2 regions of the Ralstonia sp. GX3-BWBA genome follow, and region 2 is predicted to be linked to the other one. Evidence: predicted binding sites of a transcription regulator. Region 2 holds the regulator's gene; the other holds the start of a gene.

Region 1 (3,498 bases), on a different contig from region 2:
CGCCGTTCTCGCAAGGGCAGACGGTGGCCGCAGCGCGCTCGAACATCGAGGTCAAACAGCAAGGCGGCAGCCTTATCAACGTGAAGGGCGGCACCAATCTGGCGGACGTGGTCAAGGCCATCAACGCGATTGGCGCCAACCCGCAAGACCTGATCTCGATCCTGCAGGCGATGAAGGCGGCCAATGCGCTGCGCGCCGATCTGGAAATCATCTGACGCTGGGGAGGCCACGATGAACCAAACCGACCTCACCAGCCGCCTGGCGCTCGATTCCAAGGGTTTCGAGTCGCTCAAGCAAACGGCGCGTACGGACCCGACCGGCGCCGCCAAGACCGTCGCCAAGCAGTTCGACGCGATCTTCGTGAACATGATGCTCAAGCAGATGCGCGATGCAACGCCGCAGAACGGGCCGCTCGATTCGTCGTCGAGCAAGATGTACACGTCGATGCTCGATCAGCAGCTTTCGCAGACCATGGCCTCGCGCGGCGTGGGCGTGGCAGACCAGCTTCTGAAGCAGATGCTGCGTCAGGCCACGCATGTGAACCCGGATGCGGGCGGCAAGGTGAACACCACCCTGTCCAACACGACGGCCACCAATACCGCGCTGCCAGGTGCTGCCGGCTCCACGAGCGATGCCGCCAAGGCCATCGCCCGCTCGTCGCTCAACAGCATGGCCGCGGCCGTCGCGCCAGGCACGGAAGACGACGGTTCGGGCATCAGCACTGTGCCGCGCCCGGGCTTGGAAGAACGCGTGCAACGTGCACTGGCCGCCCTGCGCAAGCAGGCGGACGCGCAGGCGCAGACCCCGAGCGCGCCGCCCGACGTTGACCTGTCGACGGTGGCGTCTGAGCCGCGCGGCGAGCGCATGACCAGCTTCTACAACAAGCTGATCGGCCACGCATCGCAGGCCGCGCAGGAAACCGGCATTCCGGCCAACTTCATGATCGGCCATGCCGCGCTGGAATCCGGCTGGGGCCGTCGCGAGATCAAGGCAAAGGACGGCACGAACACGCACAACCTGTTCGGCATCAAGGCCGGTGGCTCGTGGGCCGGCAAGACCGCCACGGTGACGACCACCGAATACATTGGCGGCGTCGCCCATAAGGTCCAGGAGAAATTCCGCGCCTACAGCTCATATGCCGAGGCGTTCAAGGACTACGCCAACCTGCTGGCCAACAACCCGCGCTACAGCAACGTTGTGGCGGCCGGCAACGGCAACGACGCGGCATCGTTCGCCAAGGGCTTGCAGCGCGCGGGCTACGCCACCGATCCGAACTACGCCCACAAGATCATGGCGGTGCTCAAGCAGATCGTTTGAGTGATCCAAGAAGCATATTTTGGCGACGACGGCCGGCTCAAGTTTGCGCTTGTCCGGCCGATGTTGTTTCTAGAGCTTATTTCGGCGGCGTCATGCTGCCCGCACCGAGACAACTATGAGCAGCTCCCTTCTGAATATTGGCGCGTCCGGCCTGCGGGTTGCCGATATCAACCTGCAAGTGACCGGCAACAACATTGCCAACGCCAGCACCCCCGGCTATTCACGCCAGGAAGCCGTGCAGACGGAAAACATTCCGCTGTACGCCGGCGTGGGCTATCTCGGTCAGGGCGCCAATGTCACGACAGTCAAGCGTATCTACGACCAGTTCCTGACTGCGCAGGTACAAAGCGGCCAGGCTTCGACCAGCGCGGCCGACCAGCTCAACAGCCTGGTGTCGGGCCTGAGCAAGTACATGTCGGACAGCAACAGCGGCCTGACTTCGTCGCTCACCAGTTTCTTCAATGCCGCCGATGGCCTGGCCTCCAAGCCGTCGGATACCACCGCTCGCCAGGTTTTCCTGAACGCGGCCGCGGGCCTGCAAAGCCGCTTCAATTCGATTGCCGGGCAGCTGAGTTCGCTCAGCAACCAGGTCAATACGCAGGTGCAGACGCAGATCAGCTCGGTCAATGGCACCGCGCAGCAGATCGCTTCGTTGAATGATCAGATTTCCAAGGCGGAAGCGTCGACCGGCCAGCCGGCCAATGACCTGCGTGACCAGCGCGACCAGCTCGTGCAGACGCTCAACCAGTCGATCAAGGCGAGCGTGGTGCAGACCGGCGACGGCCAGTTCAACATCTACGTGGGCAACGGCCAGGCGCTGGTGCAGGGCAATCAGAGCTACCAGTTGACGGCGGTGCCATCGCAGTACGATCCGACGCAACTGTCGGTGGGGTACAAGAGCCCGGGCGGCACGGTCAACATCGACGACAGCCAGCTCGGCGGCGGTGCGCTGGGCGGCCTGATGGACTTCCGCAGCAACACGCTCATTCCGGCGCAGAACAGCCTGGGCCGCCTGGCCACGGCCGTGGCGGCCGACGTGAATGCGCAGAACAAGCTCGGCATGGACGCCAACGGCAAGATGGGCACGGACCTCTTCTCCGTGGCCAGCCCGAGCGTTGCACCCAGCACCAACAATACCGGCAGCGGCACGCTTACTGCCAGCATCACCAACGCCAATGCGGGGCAAGGCTACGACTATCAGGTCAAGTACCAGGGCGGCGCCTACACCGTTTCGCACTATCCGGACGGCTCCGCCTCTGTAACGGTGTCGAGCTGGCCGACCACGATTGACGGCGTCACGCTGAACCTGTCGGGCACGATGAACAGCGGCGATTCCTTCCTGGTGCGTCCGACCGCCAACGCGGCCGCCACCATGCAGACGCTCACCACCGACTACCACAACGTGGCCGCGGCCTCGCCCGTGGTGCTCAACCAGGGCAGCAACAACACGGGCAGTGCCACGGTGTCGTCGTTGGGCGTGGACAGCACGTATGCCGGTTCGCCGCTCACCTCGCCAATCAACCTGACGTACAGCTCGGCCGTCGGCGGCTCGCTGTCGGGGTTCCCGGGCAGTGTGACGGTCACGGCGGGCGGCACGTCCACCACGTACACGGGCGGCACGGCGCCGTACACGCAGGGCGCGACGTATGCGTTCAACGGCGTGCAGATGACGCTTTCGGGCTCGCCCGGCAATGGCGACACGTTCACCATTTCGGCCAACACCGCCAACAGCACCGACAACGGCAACGCCAGCGCGCTGGCCAAGCTGCGCAACAGCAACCTGCTTGACGGCGGCACGACGTCGATCGGCACGGCGTGGAACAACCTCGTCACCCAGGTGGGTGTGCAGGCCAACCGGGCCAGCACCAACCTGACCTCGCAGAAGGCGCTGCTGGCCAGCTCCACGCAACAGCAGCAGTCGGTTTCCGGGGTGAACCTCGATGACGAGGCGATGAACCTGATGAAGTATCAGCAGGCCTACCAGGCCTCGGCCAAGGTGATGCAGACGGCCAATTCGCTGTTTGCCAGCTTGCTGTCGATAGCCGGCGGCTGATCGCGGCGGCTGAAGAAATCGCCCCGCCTGCCGATAACGTCCTAAAGCCCTACCGTCCGGACCGATCATGCGAGTCAGTACCGCCCAATTCTTTGCAGCGTCTTCCGCTTCGATGCAGAACACGCAAT
Region 2 (3,498 bases):
GGGCGACCCGGTGCGTACGCGCCTGTTCCAGACCATGCTCAACGCGGGGTTCTCGGCACAGCTCACGCGCTACGTGCTCGAGAACATGCCGCAGCACGACTCGTATGAAGGCGCGCTGGATTTCGTGCAGCGCGCGATTGAAAAGAACCTGACCACCGTGTCGGATGAAAACAGCCTGCTCGACCAGGGCGGCGTGTTTGCCCTGATGGGCCCGACCGGCGTGGGCAAGACCACCACGACCGCCAAGCTGGCCGCGCGCTTCGTGCTGCGCCATGGCGCATCGCGCGTGGCACTGCTCTCGACCGACAGCTACCGGATCGGCGGCCATGAACAACTGCGCATCTACGGCAAGATCCTGGGCGTTTCGGTGCATGCCGTGAAAGACGCGCAAGACCTGAGCCTCGCCCTGAACGATCTGCGCGAGAAGCACGTGGTGCTGATCGACACCATCGGCATGAGCCAGCGCGACCGCGCCGTGTCCGAACAGATGGCGATGCTGCATGCCGTGGGCCCGTCGATCAAGCGCCTGCTGCTGCTGAACGCCGCAAGCAACGGCAAGACGCTCGATGAAGTGGTGGGTGCCTACCGCGACGCCAACCTGGCCGGCTGCATCCTGACCAAGATCGACGAGGCTGCGTCTGTTGGCCACGCGATGGACGTGATGATCCGCCGCCGCCTGCCGCTGCACTACGTGTCGTACGGCCAGCGTGTGCCGGAAGACATTGCGGTGCCGAACAAGAAGCTGCTGATCCACCGCTCGTTCCGGGCCGGTGCGGAGCAGTCGTCGTTCACGCTGGATTCGGACGAATCGTTGCTCGTGGCGCAAGGCGCTGCGCGCAACCGCGAACCTGGCCTGGCCGCTTTCGATTTCGCCTGACAAGGGGGCGACCATGACGACGCCATTCGCCAAGGATCAAGCCGCAGGGCTGCGGCGCATGCTCGGTCATGCCGCTTCCCGCCGTGTGCTGGTGATCGGTGCGGAAGAGCAGGTCGATGATTTTGTCGACAACCTGCGCATCGCGCTGTCCGCCATGGGCCGCGACACGGCCGTGGTGAACGCCCAGACCATGCTGGCCATGGCCGGCGTGCTCGAGCAGCACGACGAGACGGCGGATGTGACGCTGGTGGCCGCGCATTTCGGCACCCGGGCGCTGTGCACCGTTGCTGAAGCCTGCGACGACGTGCTGCTGACCTTCTCCGATGGTCCGGAAGGCATCAAGAGCGCGTACACGCTGCTCAAGAAAACCGCCGTGCTGCAAGGCAGCGCTGGCATCCGCACCGTGGTGTGCGGCGCGCATTCGGTGGATTCCGCCGTGCGCGTGTTCGGCAACCTGGCCAACACCGTGGGCCAGTACCTGAACACCCGTATCGATTTCGCTGGCTACCTCCCTGAGGACCGGCACGTAGAACTTGCGCTCTCGCTCGGCAAGCCCGTGGCGAGCGCGTTTCCCGCATCGCCTTCGGCCATGGCCTTCCGCCAGCTTGCCGAAGAAATGTTGAGCTGGGCCAGCGCCGAGGCCCAAGCCGGTGATGGCAGTGCGCCGTCGCGGGTGGTCATGTCGGCGCGGGCTCCGGCACAGCCGGCAGATGAATCGGCGCAAGCAACGTCAATGTCCACATCGACTGCGACGATCCGCGCCACCGCACGCGCGGCCGAATTGGTTTATTGAGGCGCAGCATGAACGAAGCGTCAAAGGCAGGCATGGATATGTACACCGCAACCGGTCGCAAGACCAAGTCCGACGAGATGGCCACGTATGCACCACTGGTACGTCGCATTGCCAACCAGATGATGGTCAAGCTGCCGGCCAGCGTTGAGCTGGATGACCTGATCCAGGCCGGCATGATGGGCTTGCTCGATGCGCTGTCGCGCTATGAGGAAACGCAGGGCGTGCAGTTCGAGTTCTACGCGGCCCAGCGTATTCGCGGCGCGATCCTGGACGAACTGCGCGGCTCGGACTGGCTGCCGCGCGGGCTGCGCCGCAACGCGCGCACGATCGAGCAGGCGATCCAGAAGCTGCAGCAGCAGAAGGGCCGCGCGCCCACCGAAACCGAGATTGCCGTAGCGCTGGGCATGTCGCTGGCCGAATACCAGAAGCAACTGGTCGACCTGCAGGGCAGCCAGCTGCTGTATTACGAAGATTTCGACCGCGAAGACGCCGACGCCTTCATCGAGAACCGCGCGCCCGAGAACGACGCCACACCGCTGGACCAACTGCTGGACCACGACCTGCGCGAATCGGTTGTCGCTGCCATCGAGGCTCTGCCCGAGCGCGAAAAGCTCATGATGAGCCTCTACTACGAGCAGGATCTGAACCTGCGCGAGATCGGCGCCGTGATGGGCGTGTCGGAATCGCGCGTGTGCCAGATCCACAGCCAGGCCATCGCCCGCATCCGCTCGCGCCTGCGCGATCGCGCATGGCTGCCGACGCCGACCTGATCTGAGGTCGGCTGAGAGCCACTGACACAACCCTGTGCTTCACGGGGTTTGATGGCGGCTCTTGGTTCCAGCTTTACCTGCCAGGTATTTCTACTGCGCGGCCAGCGACTCATGTCGCGGCCGCGCTTTTTCTTTGGCCCCGGTCACGAGGCGCGCTTGGAGGCTTGAGGCAGGTTGATCACGGCGCACACGCGTTTCAGAACGCAAAATATGTACACAAAAAACGGTTGTAATTGTTGACAGAAAAATGGCGCCCCTCCAAGATGCCGGCAAATACGCGGCATCACGCCGCATGAATGCAGGCGGATGGAATCCGCCGCACCCGCCTAAAGCACGCTCCCGGCATTGACACGGGGGCGGCCCCAGGAGACAGACAATGCGCCAATCCCCCGGCGAACCCTCGCCTTCTTCGTCGACAATCGCTCACGCCGTTGCCGATCCCGTCAACGAGCGTCTGCCGCTGCCCCGCCTGTTCGCACTGGGCTTGCAACACCTGTTGGTGATGTACGCCGGTGCGATTGCCGTGCCGCTGATTGTCGGCAATGCGCTCGGCCTGTCGAAGAGCGATCTGTCGTATCTGGTCAACTGCGATCTGTTTGCGGCTGGGATCGGCACGCTCATCCAATCGCTCGGTTTCCTGATCTTCGGGATCCGCCTGCCGGTGATGATGGGCGTCACGTTTGCCGCGGTTGCACCCATGATTGCCATTGGCGTGGAGCCCGGCATGGGGCTGCCCGGCATTTTCGGGGCGTCCATCGTTTCTGGTGTGTTCGGCATTGCCATTGCGCCGCTCATGGGCCGGCTGCTGGGCCTGTTCCCGCGCGTGGTAACGGGCACGGTCATCATGCTGATCGGTTTTTCGCTGTTGAGCGTGGGGATCAACTGGGCCGCGGGCGGTCAGCAGATGATTCCGCAGGTGGTCGACGGCGCGCGCCACATGGTGCCGAACCCGGCGTTTGGCGATCCGTTCGGTCTGGCCATTGCAGCGCTGGTGCTGGTGACGATTCTGCTGCTGACCAAATTCGGTAACGCACTGCTGTGCAATATCGCGGTGCTGC

What was found. The regulator FliA, encoded in region 2, starts transcription of late flagellar genes. The targets are predictions, from matches to a motif close to CTAAAGTTTNNNNNNNNNNNGCCGNTA.
Region 1: flgK (flagellar hook-associated protein FlgK) is a predicted target of FliA. The motif match lies at 1,354-1,380, and genes of this name have one in related genera.

What each region holds. Positions count from the first base shown of each region.
Region 1 is NZ_QMKS01000020.1:27,992-31,489, forward strand. It holds gene DOD19_RS18915 (flagellar basal body P-ring protein FlgI) at 1-215, shown strand, start outside; gene flgJ (flagellar assembly peptidoglycan hydrolase FlgJ) at 232-1,317, shown strand; gene flgK (flagellar hook-associated protein FlgK) at 1,433-3,370, shown strand; gene flgL (flagellar hook-associated protein FlgL) at 3,438-3,498, shown strand, end outside.
Region 2 is NZ_QMKS01000024.1:129,269-132,766, reverse strand. It holds gene flhF (flagellar biosynthesis protein FlhF) at 1-877, shown strand, start outside; gene DOD19_RS23240 (MinD/ParA family protein) at 891-1,670, shown strand; gene DOD19_RS23235 (RNA polymerase sigma factor FliA) at 1,679-2,440, shown strand; gene DOD19_RS23230 (nucleobase:cation symporter-2 family protein) at 2,817-3,498, shown strand, end outside.